Regions from separate parts of the Brevibacillus halotolerans genome, predicted to be linked through region 2. Evidence: predicted binding sites of a transcription regulator. Region 2 holds the regulator's gene; each other region holds the start of a gene.
The links. Region 2 encodes Rex, which represses fermentation and respiration genes when NADH is low (regulators of the CRP and FNR family bind a similar motif). Its sites were predicted from a motif close to TTGTGAAATATTTCACAA; they were not measured.
Positions count from the first base shown of each region.

Region 1: O0550_RS01570 (flavocytochrome c) is a predicted target of Rex. The motif match lies at 5,752-5,769, and genes of this name have one in related genera.
Region 3: nirB (nitrite reductase large subunit NirB) is a predicted target of Rex. The motif match lies at 5,908-5,925, and genes of this name have one in related genera.

Region 1 is NZ_JAPTNK010000001.1:356,519-363,478, forward strand. It holds gene O0550_RS01555 (ABC transporter substrate-binding protein) at 160-1,146, opposite strand; gene O0550_RS01560 (FecCD family ABC transporter permease) at 1,276-2,334, opposite strand; gene O0550_RS01565 (FecCD family ABC transporter permease) at 2,327-3,337, opposite strand; gene O0550_RS01570 (flavocytochrome c) at 3,839-5,620, opposite strand; gene O0550_RS01575 (DUF402 domain-containing protein) at 5,980-6,543, shown strand; gene yunB (sporulation protein YunB) at 6,562-6,960, opposite strand, start outside.
Region 2 is NZ_JAPTNK010000011.1:138,294-145,253, forward strand. It holds gene O0550_RS15205 (tetratricopeptide repeat protein) at 1-1,375, shown strand, start outside; gene dinG (ATP-dependent DNA helicase DinG) at 1,426-4,314, shown strand; gene O0550_RS15215 (ComEC/Rec2 family competence protein) at 4,395-5,336, shown strand; gene O0550_RS15220 (redox-sensing transcriptional repressor Rex) at 5,348-5,971, shown strand; gene O0550_RS15225 (amidohydrolase) at 6,009-6,960, shown strand, end outside.
Region 3 is NZ_JAPTNK010000001.1:363,895-370,854, reverse strand. It holds gene pflA (pyruvate formate-lyase-activating protein) at 1-297, opposite strand, end outside; gene pflB (formate C-acetyltransferase) at 439-2,703, opposite strand; gene nirD (nitrite reductase small subunit NirD) at 3,066-3,392, opposite strand; gene nirB (nitrite reductase large subunit NirB) at 3,441-5,876, opposite strand; gene O0550_RS01585 (Cof-type HAD-IIB family hydrolase) at 6,145-6,927, opposite strand.

The sequences.
Region 1 (6,960 bases), on a different contig from region 2:
CCCTATGTACGGTTGTCATATATACGGTTATACGGTTTGATGACGATAGCTTCATAAATAAAAAAAGGTGTCTCCACTGTCCTCCTAGTTAGGAGCAACAGGGATTCACCCAGTTTTGATATGTTCCTTGCTTTTTAAATGCTTACTTACGCATGGAACCTACAATTTTTCAACGAAGCCTAAAAACTCATCTAGCATTTTATTAGCAGCTTTGATACCACCAGACGTGTTCCAAATAATTTCGTTTACTTGGAAAGCTGTATTTTTCTTCGCTACATTAAGGCTTTGGAAGAGTGGATCGTTCATCCATTCTTGTTGGTTCTTGGTTCCGCCTTTTTTCTCATCATAATCTGCGTTAAAGAAGAACATGACATCGCCGTCTAAATCATTAATACGTTCTTTCGTAACGACTTCCATAAAGTTATCTTTATCTTGCGATGCCGGACGGGCAACACCTAAATCCTTGAGCATTACGCCAGCGAACGTGTCTTTTTGATAAATACGTACTGCATTTGGCAAGAAACGTACAATGGATACTTTTATATTAGCTTTATCGCCCAGTTTTGCTTTAATCTCTTCCACGTGCTTATCATAAGCAGCCATGGATTTTTTACCCTCTTCTTCTTTATGTAAAGCTTTTGCGTATAACTTGAAGTTTTCTTTCCATTGACCTGCTAAATCGTCAGAGAATACAGTAGGTGCAATGCTTTTCAATTGATCGTAGATTTTCTCCTGACGGCCCTTGTTTCCAATGATTAAATCAGGCTTTAAGGATGCAATTAGCTCAATGTTTGGCTGAGATTCATAGCCTAGCTCGGTTACTCCATCCATTTCGCTTTTAATATGTGGATACCAGCCATCGCCAACACCTGAATTAACAGCACCTACTGGTTTTACTCCAAGTTCTAAAAGTGCTTCTGTGCCTTCATTGGTTAAAATAACGACTCGTTGCGGGGTCCCTTTTATCTCTGTTTTGCCCATCGCGTGTTCTATGGTGTAAGAATCACCTGATGCTGTTGCTGATTCTGCTTTTGCAGGAGCTGATGTTGCAGTGTTGGTTGTGCCGCCACAACCGGCTACAAGAAGAGAAAACACCATGCAAAGTAGCATCAATGCGGGAATCTGAAACCATTTTTTTTGGACCATGAATTGATTCTCCCCTTCATTGTTTTAAATTTGGAAATAATTAAATGATAACAATAATCATTATCAAGTATATTTTATATACAATAAATGGTACATGTCAACATAATTTCCAGAATAAATTGTATATACTTACTTTTTTCCGTGTCCGCGATAGAGTAGATAGAGAAAGAATGGTGCCCCAATGATTGCGGTAAAGACTCCAGCAGGTATATCGGCAGGAGAGAATAGCATTCTGCCTGCAAGATCAGCTAGCACCAAAATAATGGCACCTAATAGAGCAGAGGCTGGTATTAACACTCCATAAAGCGAACTGACTAAGCGCCGAGCAATATGAGGTGCAGTAAGTCCAATAAATGATATATTTCCGGCTAGACCTACAGCGGCCCCAGCGAGTGCTACACTGATAAGAATGAGCAAAAAACGGGTTATCTGCACAGGATTACCCAATCCGGTTGCGATTCCATCACCTAGCGTCAGCACGTTCAATCTGCGAGCTAGTAGCCAAGCGAGTGGTACAAAAAAGATGATCCAGGGCAAAATAGCTATGACATGCTTCATGGATGTGCCGTAAATGGTACCAGTCAACCAGCCAAGAATCTGAGAAGCTAAATGTGCTGGGCCACTTATTAATAAAAAAGTGGTTAAAGCGGACATGGCCGTAGAAATTCCAATACCGATCAATACAAGTCGATAAGGCGAAACGCCACCTCTCCAAGCAAACGAATAGTTGATGAAGGCTGTTGCAAAGGCGCCGCCAATAGCAAGAAGCGGTAGCCAATGGATGCTAGCTTGTCCATTGCTAAATGTCATAAAGGCTACGGCTGCCACTGAGCCTCCTCCTGTCACACCTAATAAATCGGGTGAGGCGAGAGGGTTGCGGAAGACTCCTTGCGTAATAGCACCGGCCACGCCTAGAGCGGCCCCAATCAAAATAGCCATTAATGTTCTTGGCATTCGCAATTCCAAAATGACGATTCGATTGGTTACATCTCCACCTACAAACGTGGCTAGGATATCTGGTATAGGAATTCGAGTCGTGCCAAAGGCAATGCTTAGTAGTGTGCAGACAATCAGTACCAAAAATAGGATAACTAATACAAGTAAATCACGAATAGAAAGCTGAGCGGAGAGGGCTGGTTTGTTACTCCGAATGGTTATAAATTTAGGCACAAGAGATGGTTTACTCATAGCTACTCCTTCTAGCGATATAAATAAGGAATGGGACGCCTAATAATGCTGTGGCTACGCCAACGGGAACCTCTTTTGGCATCAATAAGAATCGAGAGGCAGTATCGGCTGAAACCAATAAAATAGCCCCGATTAGCCCGCTAAATGGAATCAGCCATTTATGATCAACTCCAACAATATAGCGGCAGATATGAGGGATAATCAGTCCCACAAAAGCAATTGGACCAGCTAAGGAAACAGAGCCACCTGCTAATAAAATGACCACTAGAATGATGAGAAGCTTAGCAAAAGCAGTATGTAAGCCCAAGCCTTTTGCCATATCATCACCCATTGCCATTAAATTGAGCGCGTGAGACAGACACAGAGCAATAATCCAACCGATCACCATATAAGGTAAGACTGTGGTAAGATGCTCCATTTTTCGTCCAGTGACAGAGCCTACTAGCCAAAATAAGGCTTGATTTAACGATTCATTATTTATGAGCATAATTCCTGAGGTAAATGAGGAAGCAAATACTGAAGCAGCCGCTCCTGCTAATGTTACTTTGATAGGTAAAAAACCATCCTTGCCCATCGTACCTAGAATCAGAACCAGCACGGCAGTCACACCAGCTCCAACAAAAGCGATCCAGACCATCTGTGTAAGGGTTAAATCCAAGTCAAAGAAAAATAGAGTGAGCACGATAAACAGTACTGCACCAGCATTAATACCGAATAAAGAAGGTGAGGCTAACGGATTTTTGGTTAGATTTTGCATTAAAACGCCAGCAATGGCTAGACTAGCCCCTACACTGGCTGCAATAAAAGCTGCGGGTAATCGAACATCTCTAAGAAGGAGATGTTCCTTTGAACCATCAAATTGGTATAGCATATCGAGCAACATGTGGAAGGTAAACATATGATAGCCGAACAAGATACTCATCAGCATAGAGACTAACAGCAACAAGATACCGGTCAATAATGCCCAGACTTTGGCTCGGCGGCTCTGCAATAAACAAGACATGACAGAGACCCCTCTCTAGAAAAATATTACATATTGGCATTTTGATTGTAAAAAAATCAGAATATAATGTCAATGAAAATCGTTATCAATTATATGCGGATAAACTTTTTTCTATGAGATAGCCGTCGAAGAATTGCTCATGAAGGCATTATTGTGTACGGGAGGTGAGTGTCATGATTTTTACTTGCAAGGTAACAAGTGAGGCAGATGATGGATTTTTATTTCAGATATATGCTAGTACACGTGAGTAAGAGATAGCTGAATGGGGCTGGACAAAGCAACAGCAGGAAGAGTTTTTACAGATGCAATACACCTGTCAAAAGCGTTCTTATGAAAGTAATTATCCACACATGGAATGGAAAACCTCACAGAAATCAAGCATACAAGCAAAAAGATAATCCTGTAGAAAGGGTTCTCCTAGAGGCTCATAAGGTATAAAAAAGCTACCGAACATTCTCCGGTAGCTCGTAGTTTCTCATGTTATTCGCGAATCAATCTGCATTATTTTTGTGCAGCCGCGTTCTGTCCGGCAATGCGGCCAAACACGAAAATGTCTGCGATTGCGTTACCACCTAGACGATTTTTCCCGTGAATCACGCCGGTTACTTCTCCGGCTGCGTAAAGACCAGCAATTGCTTTTCCGTTGGTATCCAGTACGTGAGTCTCAGGGTCAATGACTAATCCACCCATGGTATGATGCACGGAAGGAACCGCTTTTTCAATATACCAAGGGCCTTGTGTCATTTCGATTAATTTTCCACGATGATGAAAATCTAGGTCTTTACCATTCTTAGCAAATCCATTGACACGGTCAATTGTTTTTTGAAGCTCTGTTATTGGGATGTTAAAATGCTTTGCTGCCTCTTCCAACGTATCAGCTTTCACTAATAAGCCTTCTTTTACAAGCATGTCATATTCATCTTTATGCACGTCTACTGTTTTACCAATATCACCTACAGCTTGATTCCAGACCTGATAGGCATATTTACCCTCCTGAGCAAGAATCGCTTTCGAAATCACATCGCGGCGCTCTAATTCCTCTACAAAGCGTTTACCACTTTGGTTCACTAAAAGAGCTCCATCAAAACGCGTATCCGCTACCAGAGAAATAACACCTGTCTTAGGATTACAGATTGGGTATGTTTGAATACTCTCCATATTTGTGATAGCTGCCCCGATTTTTTCGCTCATCACGATACCGTCGCCAGTTGTACCAGGAGTATCGGTAGACATGTAGCTTTCATCTAAAACTGGGTTGTATTTCTTACGCATTTCTACGTTGGAACCGAATCCACCAGTTGCAACAATAACACCCTTATTTGCGTTAAAGGTAATTTCTTGACCAGTAGCCGTTTTTGCTTTAACGCCAACGACACGGCCTTCGCTATTTTTCAATAACTCTTCCGCTTTTGTTTCCGTTTTTACAGGAATTTGCAGCTGATCCGCTTTTGCTTTTAGTTTTGTGACTACTTCTGCACCAGTGTGCCCTTTAGGGATGAGGGCACGAGGCACAGAGTGACCGCCGAATTGGAATAGGTGATCTGGTAAAAACTCCACCTTTATTTCATCTCTCAGCCATTCTGCTGCGCTTGTTGCATTATCTGTCAACACACGCACCATAGCAGGATCCCCCACGTTGTCTCCGCCTTTTAAGGTGTCTTGGTAGTGGGATTCCTTGCTATCTTTTATGCCTTTTTTTGCCTGTACCCAGTTGTTAGCAGCATTCATTTCTGCGCCGGAAATCAATGTGTTACCACCGATGGATGGCATTTTTTCCAGCAGGACTACAGAGGCCCCTGCTTTTTTCGCCTCCATAGCAGCCGCGAAGCCTGCACCACCTGCGCCAATGACGACTACATCGTAATTTTGAACAGCCTCCTCTTTGACTGTTGCCAATGTATCTGAACCTTTAGCAGTTAAGGTTAGTCCAGCTTTACCAACGGCGTCCTTTACAGCATTGATATAGCCTTGACTTGTAAGAGTAGAACCACTTATTGCATCTACCTCTGTGCTATTTTTTGCAATGATTTGGTCTCGCAATTTCTTGTATACGGGCTCGGATAATACTTCATTTTCTTTTTGTTCGAGGACTTTAATGTCTGAAAGCTCGTTGTTTGTTATTGTTACCTCAACCTTGATTGGGCCATGTTTACCATCAGCTTGACCGGTAGCTTTCACAGAATCACCTTTTGCAGGGGTGGTGCCTTGACCGCTACATCCAGCCATAGCTACTATGATTGCCATACTTAAGAAAAGCAGAAAAATCCTTGATAAACCCTTCAAGACGAAAACCTCCTTGGATATATGTATAGTAATGAGAAGGGAGAGTAGGAAAAAATCTAAAGCAGAAATGCATGATTGCAAGCATACTCGTGGTCGTTCACCATGATTGTAATAACCATTCATAAAAGCTTAAGTGAAAAAAATCACAAATTACGTATAGTGCCATCCCGTACATGTACGATGTACTTCTAAAGCGCTTTCATACCAAGTGTTTTAAGCATTGTGTTTAATCTGTGAAGTTATGTTGACGAAATTTTACGATGAAGAATTGTACCATAAGTCTTAAAATTCCAACTAAACTTCCATCTGTTACAATGAGAAGAGACGATGATGCTACAGGTGATAAAGGAGACGTATTCATGAAACGGAAATATGCAGATGTGACAGGGTGGACAACAGTGATAGACAAGCACTTTATACCATTGGCCCAACGTGGAGAGTACTTTGACGGCAGCATTACTGGTCTCGTCCTCACAAAAATGGAGGAACCATACTGGGTAACGTGTAACGGACAAGACATTTGTATCGCGGATGATGGATACGTTTGGATACAATGCTTTCCTGCGGGGCGGCATTATGTTATGACTGCGATGATAGATCAGACTGGTAAGGTAGTCTACTTCTATTTTGATATTGTTCTTAGGCATGCTATAGGGGAAAATGCTGTTCCTTGGTATGATGATCTGTATCTAGATTTAGCGATGATGCCTTCTGGGAGTACTGAAGTTTTGGATGAGGATGAACTGGAGGAAGCGTTCCAAAACAACACGATTAGTGAGTGGGAGCGTGATTTGGCCGTAGTGGAAATGGAACGGCTGGTCACAGAGGTAGCAAATGATACATGTATCCTACCAAAGCTGGTGCTAACGCATGCTACAAAATGGCGAGATATCGTCCTGAAGGTAAAAGAATCCTCCCAATAAAGGAGGATTCCTTCTGTATTATTTAGCTGGTGGCTCGACCTGCATTCTAGGAACCTCTGGCTTGCCTAGCGGATTGTTGTACAGATAGTCTGGCACTTCTCCCACGACAAGAGAGTTGGTAATGGGAATGGAGGTTGTGACAATGGTTTGATCAGTTGCAAAAGGTATGATCACTTGTAAGCGAACTTCTACTTGCAGATAGATTGTTACCATAACCATGTTAATCCCAGCTTCGGATAGCTTAGGGTCAAGCCATGTTTTTGCAGAACCAACAGGGCTGAAGGTGATCGGTAATTTAGGCCCCGTATCGGACAAGAAGGAGCTTCCTGAGGCTAATCCAAGAGGTACACGAGCTTCAATTTTTTCACTTTCAAACTCTTTTAATCTGTTTTTAATGCGTTGATTGGCTTCCCCCAT
Region 2 (6,960 bases):
GATACGACAGCTAAAACAACTCCGAACATGCAGTGATCAGGTGATTGATCTGTGGTTAAAATATGAAGAAAAGCTAAATGAAGTAATTCGGATGATAAAGCAAACGAGTAATATACCCGCATCCGCTACAGAAAGCTTGGTAAAAGAATATGATAAGCTGTCGGAAGCAAAGCAGCCACTTGAATTCTCTACACTTCTTGAGGATGAACAGCCACAAATGGAACTACACAAGGAGCTATATGAAAAGGCAGAAGGATTTTATCATCTGCGGCTATATGAACAAGCTAAACAACACTTTGCTTCTTTCTTAGAACAAGCGCCTGACTGGGAAAGTGGACGCCTTTATTATGCCTATAGCCTATATTATTGTTGTGATTATGAACTCGCTCTAAAAGAATTTCGATTGTTGACACGAACGGCTGTTTCCCCTAAAGTTGTTTCCATCAGTTTCAATGCCTTAGGGTGTATGTATGTACAGGAGCAAAAATGGCTAGAGGCCATACAGGCATTTGAAATGGCAATATCTGTCCGTCCTCAGTACACGGAGAGTAGATACAACCTGGCCATCTGTTATTTGGAGCAGGGAGACACGGAAAAAACAATGAAATTATGTGAACAGCTATTAGCCGAGAATGATCAGGATTGGCAAGTGGAAGTGCTCTATTTACGTGCTGTTCGTCAGCTATTTGCTCGATATCCACAAAAAGATATAGAGCGAATGCTGAAAATGTACGATCCGAATCGAAATCTTGATTCGCCAACCTTATGGGAATTGGCTATGCTAGCAGAACAAGCTGGGTTTTATAGGCATGCGCTCAGTTGCTACCAATTCCTTTTGGAACGTCAACCATTAGATGCTGGACTTTGGCATGCGATTGCTTGGAATAAGTGGCTGTTAGATGGTCCTAAGCAAGCGATGCCTGCTTTAAAAAAAGCACTTACACTGGCACCTGAGCATCCAGATTACTTATTTTCATACGGTTGGATGCAGCTCGCAACAGGTGAGATTACTTCAGCTCGGATCGCCTTTTCAAAAATATTAAACGCCACAGAAAATCATCATCTTGGCCTACTGGGATTAATTTATGCCCATGAGGGAGAAGGAGCTTATGATCAAGCCAAGGATATAGCCACTACTCTCATTCAAAAACAGGATCAGTACTCACAGATGCTAGGGCATTATCAACTGGGAAAATTATCTCTTCAACAGGGAAACCAAATCGAGGCAAGTCAATATCTGGAGAAAGCACGCTCTTACAGCGATGTTGTCCCAGAGGTCAATCAATGGTGGGAGAGATGTAAGAACACAAAGGACCATGTGCAGGTTACTACTAATCAAACAGCAGGAATTTCGACATCTACTGCCGAATGGTAAAAAGAAAACAGTAGCAGCATGAGTTGTGAGTGTCAATAGAGGTGACGATAATGAAGCAGTTCATCGTCGTAGATTTTGAAACTACGGGTAATCAGCCACGGCGGGGAGATTCCATCATACAAATCGGAGCTGTCGTGGTCGAGAATGGACAAATAATAGAAAGTTACTCCACATTTGTAAAACCAGATAAACCAATCCCGCCATTTATTACTCAGTTGACGGGAATAACCGATGAGATGGTCAGTGACGCTCCTTCTATTGAAGAAGTGCTTCCTGATTTATTGCGCCTTTTAGATGGGCGTACGTTTGTGGCACATAATGCAGCGTTTGACTTGAATTTTTTACAAGAAGCCCTGCTAAGTCAGGGCTATTATCCATTTGATGGGCCTATTTTGGATACAGTGGAATTAGCACGGGTATTATTGCCCATGCAAAGTGGCTACCGGCTAGTAGAGCTAGCATCTGATTTTGATATTCAGCATGAAAATCCACACCAGGCAGACAGTGACGCTATTGCTACTGCACACTTATTGTTACGATTGTTAGATATCCTGTATAAGCTTCCTCTTATTACAATTCAAGGATTACAGATGATGATCTCTTCTTTCCGTTTTGATGTAGCGACCTTACTACGAGAAATTGAGATGGAGAAGCTCATGCACAGTTTTCCGGTAGACGAAGCAGGCTCCTTTATAACTGCATCTTCTGCACCTGAGGAAACAAGCAATTATGATATCTATCGAAATCTTGGATTAAAACGACGAAAGAAATGGACGGAGAAGCAATCCGAACAGCCACCGATCCATTTTTCTTTTGAACCATTTTTCGAACGTATGGTTGCATTAGATGGCGACGGGCTCGCACTTCATCATGAACACTATGAGAAACGTGAGTCACAGGAAGCGATGATGTATGCTGTATACCAAGCTTTTACTGATCAGAAGCATTTGTTAGTAGAAGCGGGTACAGGAACAGGAAAATCGTTGGGCTATTTGTTACCCGGTATCCTATGGGCACGTATGCACAAACAGCAAGTAATCGTGAGTACGCATACTATTCATTTACAGGACCAGCTTTTTGGCAAAGATATTCCTCTCTTACAAAAAGCATTGCCATTTTCCTTTCGAGCTGCTCAATTGAAGGGCCGAGGAAATTACCTGTGCTTGCGAAAATTTGAACAAAGCATAGAGAGCCAGGAAGGGGCCACACAGGATATACAGCTAGCCAAAGCACAGATTTTAACATGGCTGACCGAAACGACTACAGGTGATGTAGAGGAGCTTAGTTTAAGTCCGAGTGGGCAGTCCTTTTGGCAATCAGTCAGAAGTGACACAGCCTCCTGTCTAAATCGAGAGTGTCCGTGGTTTAGCCGCTGTTTTTACTTCCAAGCGAAGCAGCAAGCAAAAGAGGCTGATGTGATTATTGTTAACCATGCCTTATTAATTGGTGATATTGAGAAGGAGAATGGTGTATTGCCATCATTTGAGGTTGCAATTATTGATGAAGCGCATCAGCTTGATGAAGTAGCAAGTCAACATTTTGGGACACAGCTCTCCAGCGTAGAATTGTTTCAATTGGTAGAGCAGCTTGGAACAGAAGGAGAAAAGCAAATGCTACTCCTGCTAGCCAATGAGTTGAAAATGTGGCAACCAGCTGAAAAGGCAAGAATAGAACAGCACCTACAACAAATGAGGATTGAGCAGCAAATGCTAAAAGAGGCTGTTACGAACTGGCTACAACTCTTTTATCATTGGGGTTCTGAACGGGGTATGGATACAGGGGAATCTCAAAGAGCTACACTTCGATATAAAACAGAAGACTTTAAGAAAAAATATAAGAAGCTTGCAAAATCCAGCGATCTCATTTTACAAAAGTTAGGGAATGTAGCCAAGGAAATTGAACAACTGTTACGTATTCTGCCATCCTCTAAAGGGGAAGCTCCGTACTCCTTACAGCGGTTGCAAACGGATGCAGCTGGTTTAGTAGAAGAAATCAGTCAAGTGGCTGTAAAGCTTCATTTTTTGTTAGTAGAAGAGCAGGATGAGTATGTAAGCTGGATGGAAATAGAAACAAGAACATCCCGCAAACAACTCTTTTTCTTTAAAACGCCACTAGATATAGCTGATACCTTGCGTACAACTTTACTGGAGCCAAAACGCAGTATTATTATGACCTCAGCGACACTGACAGTGAAGAATAGGTTTACTTACTTTATGGAGCGAATGGGTTTTGCTAATCTTCCAGAAGAACGGGTCGAAACACTCTCACTCCCATCGCCCTTTGACTATGCGCAGCAAGGACTCATCCTGATTCCCTCCGATTTCCCTTCTGTAAACAAGGAAGGAGAACAGCGGTTTGTTGAAGCCGTAATTGCTGGCTGCGTTGATGCTGTTCGAGCAAGTGAGGGGCGAACAATGATTTTATTTACCTCATATAGCATGCTTAGAACCGTTTATGAAGGAATGAAGAGCTTACTCGAGGGTGAAGAGTTTGAACTATTAGGCCATGGAGTAGATTCAAGTAATAGAAGCAAGTTGGTACGTCGGTTTCAAACCGGGACAAAAACAGTGCTTCTGGGTACGAATAGCTTCTGGGAGGGTGTAGATATACCTGGAAATGTACTGAGCTGTCTGATCATTGTTCGTCTCCCTTTTCAACCGCCCAACCAACCGCTTTTAGAAGGACGTTCGGAGCGGCTGAAGGCCGAGAAAAAGAATCCTTTTATGACGCTTTCCTTGCCCCATGCAGTTATTCGTTTTAAGCAGGGAGTGGGTCGATTAATACGTCAACAGACAGACAGCGGTGTTGTAATTGTATTTGATACACGCATCATTGAATCTAAATATGGTCGTACGTTTTTGCAATCTTTGCCGCCTTATCAGGTAGAGACTGGTCCCTGGACCACATTACGTGAGCGAATAGCTCCTTTTTTACAATAAAATCAGTCCCTTAGGAAAAACAAATCTAAAATGATTGTATGAATTTTACCCAAGCCATAAAGTAGGAGGGAAGCAGATCCATGACTACAAAACGACATAACCTATGTCTAGTTATTTGTATAGGCATGATGATCTTTGCATTATCCCAACCCGTTGAAGCAAGCCGCCCCATTGCGATAGCACATCAGCAACAGCATATTGAGGACCCCGATGCTGTTGAACAGGAGGAAGATTTTGTTGGGCTTACCACTACTTTTTTCTCTTTACCAGAAGGAGAATGTACGCTCATTCGCTTCCCTTCTGGTAAAACGATGCTAATTGATACAGGGAGCGAAAAAGATACGGAAAAATTGGTTTCCTTGCTACTTGAGCGCCATGTTACAAAAGTCGATTACCTGTTATTGACAAACGATTTACCTACTCATATTGGCGGCTATGATAAGCTTGCGGAGAAAATTCAATTTGATAAGATTTACATGCCAAAATTGACAGCCTTCGTAATTCACAGTAATATCCATATATCTAGGGAAAAGCAAGTTGTGTATGTAAAGGAAAAGGATCAATTACTGGATGGGAAAGATGTGGTGATCACATTTTTACATCCCAGCGAGAACCTGTTTTTATCACCACAGGATAATTCGCTTGTGTTTAGTCTGACCCAAGGAGAGCTCCAGTTTTTGTTCACCAGTGCCATCAATGAAAAAGCAGAGGAGCGTTTGTTTGCGAAATACCCTTCTTTACTGCCGGCTGAAATCTTAAAGGTTGCGGCACAAGGCAGCAATCAGGCTTCTATTCAATCCTTCTTAACTAAGGTTGATCCCCAGATTGCTGTTGTGCAGACCGGTATTGTGCGTGAGCAATGGAAAGACTCCATGCGTGAGGTGGTGGAGCGTTTGGAGGAATCATGGGCAGATACGTATGTGACTAGCCGGGATGGGTCAATTACCATTCTCTCTAACGGACAAGATTATAAGGTTTTAAAGGCAGTCAAGACCTCTACACGTGATAGACAACGAAGTTAGGAGTGCAATTTATGGGGAAAGTACCAAAAATTTCTGAAGCGGTCGTTCGCCGTCTGCCGATCTATTTGCGATATTTAACAAATCTACAGGAACTACAGGTAAAAACGGTGTCTTCCCAACAGATGGGCAAAACAATGGATATTAATCCAGCCCAAATTCGAAAGGACCTGTCTGCATTTGGTGACTTTGGCAAAAAAGGCATTGGCTATGACGTAGATTACTTGATTGAAAAGATTCGTCATATCTTGAAATTGGACCAAGTGATCCATGTAGCGTTGGTGGGGGCCGGTAATCTAGGTCAAGCGATTTCCAATTACAATGTGTATTTAAAAGATAACATGAAAATTGTTTCCATTTTTGATGCCGACCCGCAAAAAATAGGTAAGGATTTAGGGGGATTGGTCATTGAACCGATTGATAAAATGGAAGATATCATCAAGGAAAAACAAATTCGGATGGCGATAATTACAACGCCAGCCTCCGCCGCACAGGAAGTGGCAAATAAATTGATCGAAGCTGGAATAGAAGCGATCCTCAATTTTGCCCCAACAACCATTCGCACCGAAAAAGAAGTAAAAATTGATCATAACGATTTGACTTCCAGCTTGCAAAGCTTAGCGTATTATTTAAACTAAGTAATGACTAACAGATAAAGGGAGAGTGTCTACGTTGATGAAAATCATTACCAACGCAACCGTAATTACTGTTAATGAACAAAATGAGGTTATTTATAATGGAGCAGTTGGCTTTGATGGGGGAAAAATTACATATGTAGGTAAAACGCCAGAAGATTTATCAGCATATGACGAGATCATTGATGGAACGAATAAATATCTAATGCCAGGATTTATTAATACACATGGTCACGTAGGCATGTCTCTACTGCGCGGATTTGCGGATGACCTACCTTTAAAACAGTGGCTGGAAGATAAAATGTGGCCAATGGAAGGTCAATTTACAGCGGAGCATGTGAAATGGGGTACAGCTATTTCCATTATCGAGATGATTCGTACCGGTACAACTACCTTTGTAGATATGTATGATCATATGGATACAGTAGCACAGGAAGTGGAAGCATCCGGGATGCGCGGTGTATTATGCCGTGGGGTAATTGGTTTCTGCTCAGAAGAAGAACGCCAGCAGAAATTACAAGAAGCTGCATCTTTCGCATCACGTTGGAACGGAGCAGCCAACGGTCGTATCCATACCATGATGTCGCCGCATGCACCTTATACGTGCTCTCCTGAGTACATCCAGCAAATCCTTGAGAAGGCTATCGAGTTAAACGTACCATTACATATCCATATGTCTGAATCAAAAGCAGAAGTAGAACAAAACGTTCAGGATTACGGTGTACGCCCTGTTGCTCACTTAGAAAATCTAGGTGTATTTAATCACCCTACACTAGTTGCCCATGCAGTGCATTTAACGGATGAAGAAATTGATACATTGGCTAAATATAATGTTAAAGTAGCTCATAATCCAATTAGTAACTTAAAATTGGCAAGTGGTGTAGCAAGAGTGCCTGAGATGCTTGCGAAAGGTGTTTGTGTAAGCTTGGCAACTGACAGCTCAGCAAGTAACAACAACTTAAATCTATTTGAAGAGCTAAAATTAGCGGCTA
Region 3 (6,960 bases), on a different contig from region 2:
AAGACCCCATTTTTCTTTAACAGCAGTAAAAACCTCCGTTACAAAAGGAGCTTGTAAGGTCGGCTCTCCACCTGTGACTGTCAGACCACCACCAGAGTTACGATAGTAATTCAGGTAGGGTTCAATTTCAGCCAAGACCTCGTCTACCGTCATCTCTGTTCCACCGCTTGTATCCCATGTATCTGCATTATGGCAAAATTTGCATTTTAAAGCACAGCCTTGCAAAAATAAGACAAATCGAATACCTGGACCGTCTACAGTACCAAATGTTTCAAGGGAGTGAATTCGACCTTTCATGTTGATCAATCCTTTCTACACAACAGCAAGAGAAGGAAAGCTGTTCTAAGTTAGTGTGTTATGCTCCGTCACTTTCCTTCCCTTGCTGTTGTCCGAAGCAGCCAGCTAGCTGCCTCGGAAACAGTCGGGATACATGTAAGCCTAGATTTTGCCATGGAAAGTACGGTTGATAACATCTAATTGCTGTTCACGAGTCAATTTGATGAAGTTAACCGCATAACCGGATACACGAATTGTTAATTGTGGATATTCTTCTGGGCGTTCCATCGCATCCAGCAATTGTTCACGGTCAAATACGTTTACATTTAGGTGATGTCCGCCATCTGGTGTCATGTAACCGTCCATCATCGCAACCATATTAGTAACGCGAGATTCTAGGTCTTTACCCAACGCTTTTGGCACGATTGAGAATGTATTAGAAATACCATCCAAGCTATGCTCATAAGGAAGTTTAGCTACGGAAGACAAGGATGCTAAAGCACCTTTTTTATCGCGTCCATGCATTGGGTTCGCACCCGGTGCAAATGGTTCACCAGCTTGACGTCCATCTGGAGTCGTACCTGTCTTTTTACCATAAACTACGTTGGAGGTGATTGTAAGTACTGACATTGTTGGCAACGCATTACGGTAGGCTTTATGCTTACGAATTTTGTTCATGAAGCGCTCCATGATATCAATTGCGATGGAGTCAACACGATCATCGTTATTACCATATTGAGGATATTCGCCTTCTGTTTCGAAATCGACCGCAATACCTTGTTCATTACGAATCGGTTTTACTTTCGCATACTTGATAGCAGATAAGGAGTCTGCTACTACGGATAAACCAGCGATACCGCAAGCCATCGTACGAAGGATTTCACGATCGTGCAATGCCATTTCAATACGCTCATAAGAGTATTTATCATGCATATAATGAATTACGTTTAATGTATTCATGTATAGCTTAGCGAGCCATTCCATAACATTGTCGAACTTCGCCATGACTTCATCAAAGTCAAGCACTTCGGAAGTAATAGGAGCGAATTGAGGTCCTACCTGTGTGCCTGATTTCTCATCCACACCACCATTAATTGTATAAAGCAGTGCTTTTGCAAGGTTAGCACGTGCGCCAAAGAATTGCATTTGCTTACCAATTCTCATAGCGGATACGCAGCAGGCGATACCATAATCGTCACCAAAGTATGGACGCATCAAATCGTCGTTTTCGTATTGGATAGAGCTTGTTTCAATGGATACTTTTGAGCAGAACTTTTTGAAGTTCTCAGGAAGATCTTTAGACCAAAGAACAGTCAAGTTTGGCTCTGGAGCCGGACCAAGATTATAAAGTGTATGCAAGAAACGGAAAGAGTTTTTCGTTGTACGAGTTTTACCACTTAACGACATCCCAGCGATGGATTCAGTTACCCAAGTTGGGTCGCCGGAGAATAACTCATTGTAATCAGGAGTACGCAAGAATTTAACAATGCGCAGCTTCATGACGAAATGATCAACTAATTCCTGTGCCGCTTCTTCTGTCAATGTACCCTCAGCAAGATCACGCTCAATGTAAGCATCTAAGAATGAGGAAACACGTCCTAAGCTCATTGCGGCTCCATTTTGTTCTTTAATTGCAGCTAGGTAGGAAAAGTATAGCCATTGGAATGCTTCATGTGCGTTCTTAGCAGGCACAGAGATATCAAATCCATGTTCTTTTGCCATCAATTTTAGTTCTTGAAGGGAGCGAATTTGTTCGGCGATTTCTTCCCGTAAACGAATAACATCTTCTGTTAAAGCATCTACTTCTAATTGTTGGAGGTCGCCTTTTTTCTCAGCGATTAGGCGATCAACACCATATAAAGCTACGCGACGGTAGTCACCAATGATGCGGCCGCGACCGTAAGCATCTGGAAGACCTGTGATAATACCTGCACGACGAGCCTTTTTCATTTCTTCTGTATAGGCATCGAATACACCTTGGTTATGGGTTTTGCGAATATCGGTAAACAACTTAATGATTGATTCTGGCACTTCAAAGCCATACGCTTTGCAAGCATCAATCATCATGCGGATTCCACCGAAAGGCTGAAGAGAGCGCTTGAATGGTTCGTCTGTTTGTAAGCCTACAACCTTTTCTTTATCCTTATCCAAATAACCTGGTTTATGGGATGTAATAGTAGAAGGAGTGTTAACATCTACGTCAAGAACCCCACCATTTTCACGTTCTTTTTTTGTTAAGTCAGAGATGATGTCCCATAGTGCTTTTGTATTAGCGGTAGCACCAGCCAAAAATTTATCATCGCCATGGTAAGGAGTGATGTTTTCTTCAATGAAGTCACGAGTATCAATCGTTTTCATCCATTTCCCTGGCTTAAAGCCTCTCCATGCGTGTTCAAATGTTTGCAGGTCTTTCTCTTGAATCGCCATCTTACATACCTCCTCAAGTATTGGCTCGTTGTTCTGTACTCGGCAGCACAACTCTTTACATGAGGTGTCTCTGCCTGTAACGAAGGCCATCTATATGATTAAAAAAGCTATTGAAGGATTTAATGCGTAAAAGAGCTTGTTTCGATTCTGAACAACTGCTCTTTACAGTTTCATCATACAAGAGAGATTGCGCCTCGGTGTGTGAAAAAGATCACATATGCACCTATTTTGTGATATGGTTCACAAATTTGTTTCATTTCATTCATAAAACTGTTTTAACACTAAAAACCGTTGATATATAACACATTTTGGATCATAAAAAAAGAAAAATGATACAGGTTATATACCTGTATCATCAATTTTCACCTGCACTCCATATTAATCGAAACAATATCATCTATTACCTGTAATGGATAGGTTTTGACCTGTCCTGTGTCAGGCGCCTGAACCTGACCGCTTTCTAAGCAAATCTTCCAATCATAGAGAGGATCGTAAACATATTTGCCAGAAACGATCCCTTCTGATAAAGGTCCTCCTCGATACGGACTTTTATCTTCAAGCGCATACATACTCCCATCCGATAATCGAAAGACGCAGACTTGCTCCTCTCCGATCTGTACCACTCTCCCCAGTTGAACAGGGAACTCTTCCACTCGTCCAATCGTTATTGTTTTAGTGAAATCTCCCATGCTGTTTTCCCCCTTTTTTCATGACATTGGTCCATTATCATTTCTGTACTATGACAGGCTTTCCACCTTAATTGGTTCAAACAACTTTGTTCTGGTTTCTTGATCCTGTAGTACTTTTTGCCACGGGTCTTGGACTTGGGCAAGTGCTAATTCGATACGAGCAAATAGCTGCTGACGGTTCTCTACATCCTCGACCACATTTTGATGGATCATTTCTAATCCCATTCGCTCGACCCATTCAGAAGTACGTTCTAAATACTTGCCTGTTTCACGATAGTATTGGATGACTGCTCCGCAAATCTCAATTAATTCTTCATCGTTTTTTACTTTGCACAATAAATCAGCGACACGTGCTTTAATACCTCCATTACCGCCAACATAGATTTCCCATCCGCCATCGTTACCGACAATCCCGATATCCTTTGTGCAGGACTCGGCACAGTTACGCGGACAACCGTTTACCGCCATTTTAAATTTAGCTGGCATATCGAGACGCTCGAATTTTTTCTCCAACGCAATACCCATCCCAATCGAATCAACAGTCCCAAATCGACAGAAACGAGAACCAACGCAGGTTTTCACTGTGCGCAAGGCTTTGGCATAGGCATAACCAGACGGCATATCAAGCTCTGCCCAGACTTTTGGTAGGTCCTCCTTCTGTACACCCACTAGGTCGATTCGCTGTCCACCTGTCATTTTGACCATTTTCACATCATATTTCACAGCAACATCAGCAATCTTTTTCAAATCCTCCGCTGTCGTTACTCCGCCGTACATACGTGGTACTACCGTATAGGTACCGTCTTTATTAATGTTAGCGTTCAAACGTTCATTTACAAAGCGAGAAGCTTTTTCGTCCTGATACGTTGTCGGATGAATCATCCCTAAGTAATAGTTCAATGCAGGACGGCATTTGGAGCAGCCTTCTGGGTTTTTCCATGCTAATACATACATTACTTCTTTAATCGTAGTAAGACCCATCTCTTGTATCTGAGCTACGATTTCATCACGGCTTAACGTAGTACATCCACAAATCCCCTGTTTATTCGCATTGATATCAAAATGATCTCCTAGCACATACTGCAACACTTGTTCCACCATTGGCTTACATCCCCCGCAGGACCGTGCTGCACCTGTGCAGGCTTTTATTTCATCTACCGTTGAGCAGCCTTGTTCCTTTATCGCTGTCACAATACTGCCTTTTGTGACACCGTTACAGCCGCAGATGATCTCTTCATCAGACATCTCAGCTACTAAAGCTGCTTGATTTCCTCCACCACAACAAGCTCCTCCGCCCATTATGGAAGCGTACACCTCGTCCGTCATTTCTGTCTGGGTGTTGACCAGCTTTTGTAAGCGAGCAGACTCACTAACATCGCCGAATAGGATTCCGCCGACAATTTTGTTGTCTCGAATCAGAATCTTCTTATAGATTTTCTTCCAATCATCCTGCATACGTACGATGGTCATATCCGCTTGATCCTGAAATTCGCCCGCTGAAAATACGTCAACTCCAGAAATTTTTAATTTAGTAGATACAACGGAGCCTTCATAGCCCTTCGTCTCTATATCACATAAATGCTTGGCTAATATAGCACCCTGTTCAAATAAAGGAGCTACCAAACCGTAGCAAAGTCCGCGATGCTGGGTACATTCCCCAACCGCATACACATCTGGTGCAGATGTTTGTAGCAAGTCATTTACAACAATCCCTCGTGCTACCTCCATATTACTTGCTTTGGCCACGCTGGTATTCGGTACGATTCCCACTGCCATTACAACAAAATCGACCTCCAATACGCTTCCATCTGCAAAACGCAGTCCCGTGACACGCTCATCTCCAAGTAGCTCTACCGTTTGTTTTTCCATTGCAAATCGGATTCCCTGACGCTCTAGTTCTTCTTTTAGCATGTTTGCTGCTATGTCATCCAGTTGCCGTTCCATCAAAACATTGCCTAAATGCACGACCGTTGCTTCCATCCCCAAATGAACCAAGCCCTTAGCTGCTTCCAAGCCCAACAGACCGCCACCAATCACGGCAGCTTTTTTACAGGTCTTAGCAGCTTCCATCATCTGATTGCAATCCTGAATGTCTCTAAAGCCAATTACTCCTTGTTTGTCCGCACCAGGTATAGGTAAAACAAATGGTTGAGAGCCAGTAGCGATAATAGCTTTATCGTAAGAAAATACCGATCCATTATCCGTGTACACCTTTTTCGCTTCGGTATCAATGTGAGTCACTGCTGTACCTGTTTGTAGATCAATCTGATTATCTTTATACCAGCTATGGTCATTTAACACGATGTCATCAATCGTTTTACTGCCTTCCAGCACATATGAAAGCATAATGCGATTGTAGTTGTGATGCGGTTCGTTTCCTATGATTGTGATATGATACATCCCTTTGTTGTGCTTTAAGATTTGTTCAATAACATTGACGCCAGCCATACCATTTCCAATTAATACGAGACGTTGCTGCTTCATAGACAATCCTCCCAAAATCTTCTATAATTGTTTGTGAAATAATGCACAAAAAGAACTCTACGTGATTCTATATTCGTTGCATAATCTATTTTCACTTCATGTAAAGCACTGATATACCAAGGATTTTACTGCTTCTTTTATCTGTGTACAGACCGAGTATAGTATAGAAAAAGACCAGCAGATGTGTGGAAAATCACAGGTAAAATGACAATTTGTCTAGCGAATTATATAAAGCCGATCGTCCCAAATAAAGACGGTCGGCTTTCCTCTATAACAAGATGTTCAATTCCTTTAAAGCATGGCTAATACCGCCCTCATCTACGTGCTTCGTCACGTAGTTTGCATGTGGAAATACGTCAGGATGCGCATTCCCCATCGCTACTCCCATTCCTACAAATTGAATCATCTCAATGTCATTCTTGCCATCACCAAAGGCTATCGCTTCTGATCGATCTACTGTAAGGTGCTGTAGCAAGGCTTCAATGCCTTTTGCCTTAGAGCCATCCTTTGGCATCACATCCAAGGACACATCATGCCAACGGAAAAAGCGCACGTTTTGAAGCGCATCGTCTTGCTCGTAGACCCCTTCTTCCCCTTCAGCACAATGAAGCCAGCATTGGTAAATCGGCTTGTTGCGGAATACCTCTGCATCCATGCCGGGTGGGTCAAATAGAATAGAAGAAACAGCACGATTCACCATCTCATTTCCCTCATGTGTCGCATAAAAGGAGTCGTCACTCAAATACACAAGTGCATGATTACGTGCCATCACAAGCTGGTACAGTTTCTCAATACTATGAACATCAATAGGAGTAGAATAGACCACTTCTCCTTTGTGCTCTACATAAGCGCCATTAAAGCACACCAGTGTCTCAATTCCTAAATCCTCTGCGAGCTTTCGAACATGAAACGGTGAACGCCCCGTAGCAATAACCGTATGAATCCCGCTATCCCGAAGCTGACGGAGTGCTTTTCGAGTATCCTCTGGAATCTGCTTCTGCTCATTTAACAACGTGCCATCCATATCAAAAAAGATAACCTTATAGGGCATGCGCTTCTCTCCTTTTTCTGACTTACTGCTCAT